2 regions of the Insulibacter thermoxylanivorax genome follow, and region 2 is predicted to be linked to the other one. Evidence: predicted binding sites of a transcription regulator. Region 2 holds the regulator's gene; the other holds the start of a gene.

Region 1 (3,842 bases), on a different contig from region 2:
TGATCGTCAGGATGGACAGCGTCGGGATCGAATTGCGATATGTCTTATGCTTGCGCAGTTTGTTCATGAATCTTTCTACGAGCTCTACAGCGATCTGGTCTACGCGGTCATCGTTGTTTCCGTATTGCGGATATTCTCCTTCGATGCGGAAGTCAACAGCGATGCCGTCCTCATTGCGGATCGGATACACTTTCGCGTATTTGATCGCGCTGAGGGAGTCAACCACAACGGATAGACCGGCGATTCCGCATGCCATCGTCCGGATGATCTCACGATCGTGCAGCGCCATCTCGATACGCTCGTAGCAATATTTGTCGTGCATGTAGTGAATGACGTTCAGCGTATTGATATAGAGCTTAGCCAACCACTCGAGCACGTCGTCGTAACGGCTCATGACCTCGTCGTAGTCGAGCACCTCGGATGTGATCTTCGGCATAACCGGTCCAACTTGCACGCCGGACTTCTCATCTACGCCGCCGTTGATCGCATAGAGCAGAGCCTTAGCCAGGTTAGCCCGTGCACCGAAGAATTGCATCTGCTTACCGATGCGCATCGCCGAGACGCAGCATGCGATGCCGTAGTCATCGCCGTAGATCGGACGCATGAGATCGTCGTTCTCGTATTGTATCGCACTGGTCTCGATGGATACCTTCGCGCAGTACTTCTTGAACGGCTCAGGCAATTGCTCGGACCATAGAACGGTCAGGTTCGGTTCCGGAGCCGGACCCAGGTTGTACAGCGTATGGAGGAAACGGAAGGAGTTGCGCGTTACACGCGTTCTGCCGTCCAATCCCATACCGCCGATCGATTCGGTTACCCAAGTCGGGTCGCCGGTGAACAGCTCGTTGTATTCCGGTGTACGCAGGAACTTCACGATCCGCAGTTTCATAACGAAATGGTCAACCAGCTCTTGAGCTTCCTTCTCCGTGAGTGTACCTTCTTGCAGGTCACGCTCGATATAGATGTCCAGGAAGCTGGAGACGCGTCCCAAGCTCATCGCTGCGCCGTTTTGTTCCTTGATCGCAGCCAGATACGCGAAGTACAGCCATTGGAAAGCTTCTCTTGCGTTCGCAGCAGGCTTCGAGATGTCGTATCCGTAGGAAGCAGCCATTTCTTTCAGCTCTCCCAGTGCTCGGATCTGTTCGGTCAGCTCCTCGCGATCACGGATCACATCATCGAGCATGACATCGACTTCGAGAAGTTCTTGTTCTTTTTTCTTCTGTTCGATCAGGAAATCAACACCATAAAGCGGAACTCTGCGGTAGTCACCGATGATCCGGCCGCGGCCGTATGCATCCGGCAGTCCCGTGATGATCCCCGCGGAACGCGCTCTGCGCATCTCCGGTGTATAAGCATCGAACACACCTTGGTTGTGTGTCTTGCGATACTTCGTGAAGATCTCGATCATCTCTTCAGGAACTTCAAATCCATACGCTTCGCAAGCTTGGATCATCATGCGGATACCGCCGAAAGGTTGGAAGGAACGTTTGAAAGGTTCATCCGTTTGCAATCCAACGATCTTCTCTTTGTCCTTGTCCAGATATCCAGGCTTGTGGGACGTAATCGTCGATACCGTGTTCACGTCAACATCAAGTACGCCGCCATTTTCCCGTTCTTTCTTGGACAGTTCTTGAATGATCTTCCAGAGCTCAACTGTTGCTTCGGTTGGTCCTTCAAGGAAAGACTCGTCGCCGTGGTACGGAGTTATATTCCTCGATATAAAATCGTTCACATCGATCTGGTTCATCCATTTGCCGAATTTGAATCCGCGCCATGGATGTTGACCGCTCGCTTGAATTGTTTCAGGTTCCTTAACTGCCATTGCAAGCACCTCCTAGCTCTTTTACTTGAAAGTATAGACTATTCCTTACGATCATAATGTGATAAATTTCACAAACAAATATCACAATTGTGAAAAGCGATTGAACTGCCCTCCAATCGCCCAAAATCCTTTAGAATCAAGGCTTTTCGATGTTATAGACTATACGCTAAAAACAGTAAATGAAAGGTTTTTCATTTCATTTATTTACTTTCAATAGGGGGCGAACATCTTTATTGAAAGGAAACGAACGGAATCCGTACTGCTGAATTTGTGCTAATATATGGCGGTAGAAGTGGTTTTTTCGCTGTATTTGAAGGGAATGATGAGGCATCGGATTTAGCAATATCGTTGCTCGTCCCACAAGAACAGCGGCGGAGATTACGAAACAAGAGTACAAGGAAGGTGCCGCCGCGCTGCTCGCCAAGATTGATCATTATCGGCCGAAGGTAGTCTGTTATGTCGGGAAAGGCGTCTATCAGCAGCTCACAGGACAACGACGGATCGAGTGGGGCATCCAAACTCAATCCGTCGTCAACGGGTTCTCCGCCCAGCTCTTTGATGCGATTGACCACCTTGATCGTGCCCAGCTTCGCATGTTTCTGAAATCTTTGCAACATCTCTTTCACTTGGGGATCCTTTGCATGCAGGATTAACTGCTCATACTGGTGGAGCCCCATATAACGTCCGCGCACGAAACGATTTAATTCGTTGATCACTTTCTGTTTATCGGGCTGGACCATCTTCTCCATCAGTCATCTTCCTTTCGGGCTGTTTGATCGCTTACTTACATACTTTCTTACGCTGTCTGCCTAAATGTAGTATGCCCGAAGCTGTCAGAACCATGTCGGCTCTTCGCATTAGAAGGGATAGATGAGCGGCATCACCAGTACCATGACGACACCGAGCAAGATTTGCAAGGGAAGGCCGACTTTCAGATAGTCGCTGAATGTATACCTTCCCGCAGACATCACCAAGGCGTTCGGCGGCGTTGAGAACGGCGAAGCGAAGCAGAAGCTGGAGGCTGCGGCGACTGCGATCATAAACGGATAGGGACTGACCCCGATCTGTACCGCTGCCGACAGCGCGATCGGGGCAAACAGGACAGCGGCAGCTGTGTTGCTGATGAACAGCGTGACGATGGACGCTGCTAAGTACAATCCAGCGAGCAGTGCCAGCGGACCATACTGCCCCAGACCCTGCACCAATCCCTCCGACAAGAGCGCCGCCGCACCGGTCTTCTCAATCGCGAGGGACATCGGAATCATCCCGCCGATCAGCACGATGCTCTCCCAGTTCACCGAGTTGTATGCTGCTTCCATGCTGCGGAGGCAGCCGGTTACGATCATCAAGATCGCAGCGATCAGCACGGCGATGACCGAAGGCAGCAGATCGAAGACCATCATGATCACCATGAGCAGCAGAATGCCGGCAGCGATCGGTGCCTTGTGATCCAGCGTTACCTTAGCCGCTTCCTGCAAAGGCTGCCCCACAACGACGACATGTTCCTGCTCCTGCGCAAGCTTGTCGAGATTGTCCCAGGTTCCTTGTACAAGCAAAGCATCGCCGAAGCGGATGCGCTCGTCTTTCAGATTCTGGAGAATATAGCTGCTGCCGCGCCGGATACCGAGGATATTCACATTGAACTTCTCCCGAAAGTTCGAATGTTTCACCTGTTTATCGATCAGTTTGGAATCAGGCGTCAGCAGCACCTCGGCGATGCCGATCTCATGGAACAACATATCCCGAATCCTGCCCTCGTCAAGCTTCTCCGTTGCTTGTGTATCCAGCAGCTGCAGCCCGCATTCCGCAGCGAATCGCTCTACCTGCTCGAAGGCTCCGAAGACATAGAGGATATCGCCGCTTTGGATCCAAGTCGCCGGCCCTGCCACCTCTTGGTTGATCGTCTTGAAGAACGGACTCTTCTGCGTCTTACGCCGAATCTCAACAACGCTGACCTGATACCGTCCCGTAATGTTCAGGTTAGCCAGCGGTTTCCGCAGAATCGGCGAATCTTCCAGCG
Region 2 (3,842 bases):
CCGTCTTCGAAGCGTATGTAAGCATAGTAATAGATTTCGCCGTCAGGGTGCGGAACCTTGTAGTAGACTTCATAGCACAACTCGTCTTGCCAAACGCCCGGCGTCACACGAATGATCGACGCTAACGGGCTGCTGTTCAGAACGATCCGCCGCGTTTCATCCTCTGTGATTCCTTCCTCCAACGGTTTGACGATGGTTTGCTCTTCGGATACCCATACGATCTTCGCTTGTCCTTCCTCATCCATCCCTTGGATGATGAACCAGGGCTGCTCGCCGTTATAGGTTTCGGAGGACCATACTTCGATTAGCTGGCCGGCATAGACCGCCTCGCTGACGCTCATATCCCGCTGTTCCCAATACGATGCATGGATCGATACATACCAGCGATGTAAGAGGAAGAGAGCCAGAAGCACAAGGGTGACACTGCTGATGATGGCCGCCCGAATGGTACGGCGCCTGCTCTCTTCCCGCCATTCTTCCAATCTGCTTCTAGCCATTTAACCGTTCAAAGCATCTTGCCGCTTCCCAGCGGATCTGCTCTTCGTCCAGAGTCGTTAGTGCTCGATTCTTTAACAGCTGTCTGCCATCAACCCATACATCGGTAACATCATGTTGGGAAGCGGAATACACGATATGCGAAACCAGATCCGTATGCGGGATCATATGCGGTTGATCGATGTCAATGGCGATGATATCCGCTTTGCAACCGGGTTTTAAGAGTCCCACCTCATCAAGCCAGATCGACTCAGCGCCTGCGATCGTACCCATGCGAAGCGCCGTTAACGCCGGCACTACGGTCGGATCATACGTAACCCCTTTGTGCAGCAGTGCGGCCAACCGAATCTCCTCAAACATGTCCAAATTGTTGTTGCTGGCCGAGCTGTCAGTGCCCAAGGAGACTTTCACCCCGGCACGCAGCAGTTCCGGGACACGGGCGATGCCGCTTGCCAGCTTTAAATTGCTGCCAGGATTGTGGGAGACTCGCACATCATATTCAGCCAAGATGCTGATCTCCTCATCCGTCAGGTGGACGGCGTGAGCCAGCAGACAAGGCCTGTCGAACACACCGAGCTTCAGCAGATGCTCGACGGGTCTTGCGCCGTAATCCTTCACATTCTGTTCCACTTCCTTGATCGTCTCTGACATATGCGTATGGATGGGCAGATTCAGATCGCGGGAAGCCTCGACGAATTGTTCAATATAATCCGGCGGGCATGTATAAGGGGCATGCGGCGACAGCATCGTCGTGATCCGGCCATCGGCTTTGCCGTGCCATTCCTTTGCGAAGTTAACGGCATGCTGCAGCTTCGCCTGCTGCTCCTCCTTCGAGCACAGACCGATAACGCCCCGCGTCAAGACGGCGCGCATGCCCGACTCTTCCACAGCAGCGGCGATCACCTCCGTATGATCGTACATATCAACGAAGGTCGTCGTTCCGCCCTTGATCATCTCGACGATGGAGAGCAGCGAACCATAACGCACATCCTGTTCCGTGTACTTCGCTTCCATCGGCCACATATGATCTTCAAGCCATACTTGCAATGCCAGATCATCAGCATAGCCTCTTAGGAGAGACATCGGCGTGTGACCGTGGGTATTGACCAGGCCGGGCATGAACAGTTTCCCTTTGCCGCTGATCGTCTCATCCGCCTGCCAATCTTCCGGCGCCTGCCCGCCGACTTGAATGATCCGGTCATCCTCGATCAGCAGATCACCGGAGGCATACAAGTTCTGTTCATCCATCGTTAGATACAGCCCATCTTTGATCCTTATACGCAAAGCTCCCTACCTCCTGACTATTCTTCCTCTTACAAGTAATCCCAGAACTCACTCCAGATAATATGCCAAGCTTAACAGATCTGCTGTAAAATCTGCATAATGCACCCGGATGTGCTCGGGCACTTTAATGATCGTCGGCGCAAAGTTCAGGATCCCCTCAATGCCTGCCTCAACCAATTGATCAGCGACGTTCTGCGCCTCCGATGCAGGCACGGTGATGATCCCTACCCGGATGTTCTCGGCTCTAATCTTCTCATGCATCTGACTGAGCGGCAGTACAGTCAGATGATTAATCGTCTGGCCGATTTTGTCTGGATGATTATCGAAGACCGCTTGGATCTTCATATTGTCCTTCTGATACATATTGTAGTTGCAGAGGGCAACCCCCAGATTACCCGCCCCGATCAGCGCCACATTGATCGTCTGATCAAGCTTTAAGATCTGCCGGATCTTCTCGATCAAATAACTGACATCATAACCTATCCCCTTCTTGCCGAACTCTCCGAAGTACGCTAGATCCTTGCGGATCTGAGCCGGATTGAGATCAAGCCGATTGCCCAGTTCCTGAGATGACACCGTTTGAACATTTCTCATGCTCAGCTCATTCAGATAGCGAAGGTAGATCGGCAAACGACGCACGACGGTTTCGGATATTTTGAGCGAAGACTTCATACTACCCCTTCCCTTCATCGTCAAGTATATGAAGACTGCAGCCACTCTCGAATACGTGCGGCCATGTCAGCAGCAGCGGATTGCTCCATACGCGGTTTAGGCAGCGATCGCAAGAAATATTTGCCATACTGCGTATCGATCACTCGAGTATCATACACGACAACGATTCCTCTGTCATTAACCGTGCGCACAAGCCTGCCGAAGCCTTGCTTGAACTGGATAACCGCCTGCGGTACGGAATATTTCATGAATGGATTCATGTTGCGGCTCTTCATATATTCGCTCTTCGCTTCCACATAAGGGTGATTCGGCGGCTGGAAAGGCAGTCTGACGATCGCCAGAACGCTTAACGCATCACCCGGGATATCCACCCCTTCCCAGAAGCTGGAGGTGCCAAGCAGCACGCATTTGGGCGTTTCTTGGAACATGCGAATCAGCTTGCTGCGGTTTGTGCTCTCGATTCCCTGTCCAAGCACCTGCATATGGTGCTGGGTCAGGCGGTTCTTGAGCTCACCGTGCACTTGCCGCAGCATCTTGTACGAGGTGAAGAGCACCATCATCCTGCCTTCGCTGACCAGCGAGATCTCAGCCAGCGAACGAACCAGCATCTCGAGGAAGCGATTGTCGGCGTGTGAACCGCGTATGCTTGGAAAATCCCGCGGGATCAAGACAAGTGCCTGTTCATCATAACGGAACGGCGAAGGGAGCTGGACCGTCTTCACCTGTCCTTCGTCATGGGCTTCCTTAAGTCCTAGCTGTTCAACCACATAATCAAAGGTTTGATTAACGGACAAGGTGGCAGAGGTCAGCACGACGCTCTCCTTCTGATCGAATAACTGGTCCTTGAGCAGCTCACTCACATCGATCGGCACGCTCATGAACGACAGCGAGCGATGCTTGTAGAAGGCATTCGCCTCAATCCAGTAAACATAATTAGGATCATCAAGCTGGATCAAGAAGCGCAGGTGGTCTCGGATTTTCACAAGGTTCACGATATTGCCGCTGAGGTCCGTGACCGCACTCTGCAGATTGTAACTGCTCTCAGCTTCCTTCATCCCCGCTGCTACCTTCTCCAGCTTGCGGCAGATGTCCGTTAATTTCATATAGATATTGTCCTCTATATTTACGCAATCATCCCAGTTTCCAGGAAGCTGCTCTTTCTTCAAGCGCAAGACCATGCTGTTGTCCCCTTGGGAAGTGCCGGCGGTTCTCTCCGCAGCTTCGTAGAGAATTCCGGACAAGTGCTCCCAGTCCTGCTTGACCTCATGAATCACCGGGATCAATGTCTCAAGCTGCTCGGCCCATGCCTGACCTTGTTCATGGCCGCTCGCCGCCAGTTGCTCGATCAGCGGATAGATCGCCCCTGATCTCGCATCCTTCACAAGCCAGTT

Evidence for each region. Region 2 encodes Rex, which represses fermentation and respiration genes when NADH is low (regulators of the CRP and FNR family bind a similar motif). Its sites were predicted from a motif close to TTGTGAAATATTTCACAA; they were not measured.
Region 1: the regulator Rex is predicted to act here: its motif matches at 1,879-1,896, upstream of pflB (formate C-acetyltransferase).

The regions. Positions count from the first base shown of each region.
Region 1 is NZ_BMAQ01000003.1:24,522-28,363, forward strand. Features, by position in the region: gene pflB (formate C-acetyltransferase) at 1-1,822, opposite strand, end outside; gene PRECH8_RS01775 (DUF2383 domain-containing protein) at 2,053-2,571, opposite strand; gene PRECH8_RS01780 (SLC13 family permease) at 2,680-3,842, opposite strand, start outside.
Region 2 is NZ_BMAQ01000001.1:215,632-219,473, reverse strand. Features, by position in the region: gene PRECH8_RS01100 (cell wall elongation regulator TseB-like domain-containing protein) at 1-497, opposite strand, end outside; gene PRECH8_RS01095 (amidohydrolase) at 490-1,743, opposite strand; gene PRECH8_RS01090 (redox-sensing transcriptional repressor Rex) at 1,828-2,451, opposite strand; gene dinG (ATP-dependent DNA helicase DinG) at 2,472-3,842, opposite strand, start outside.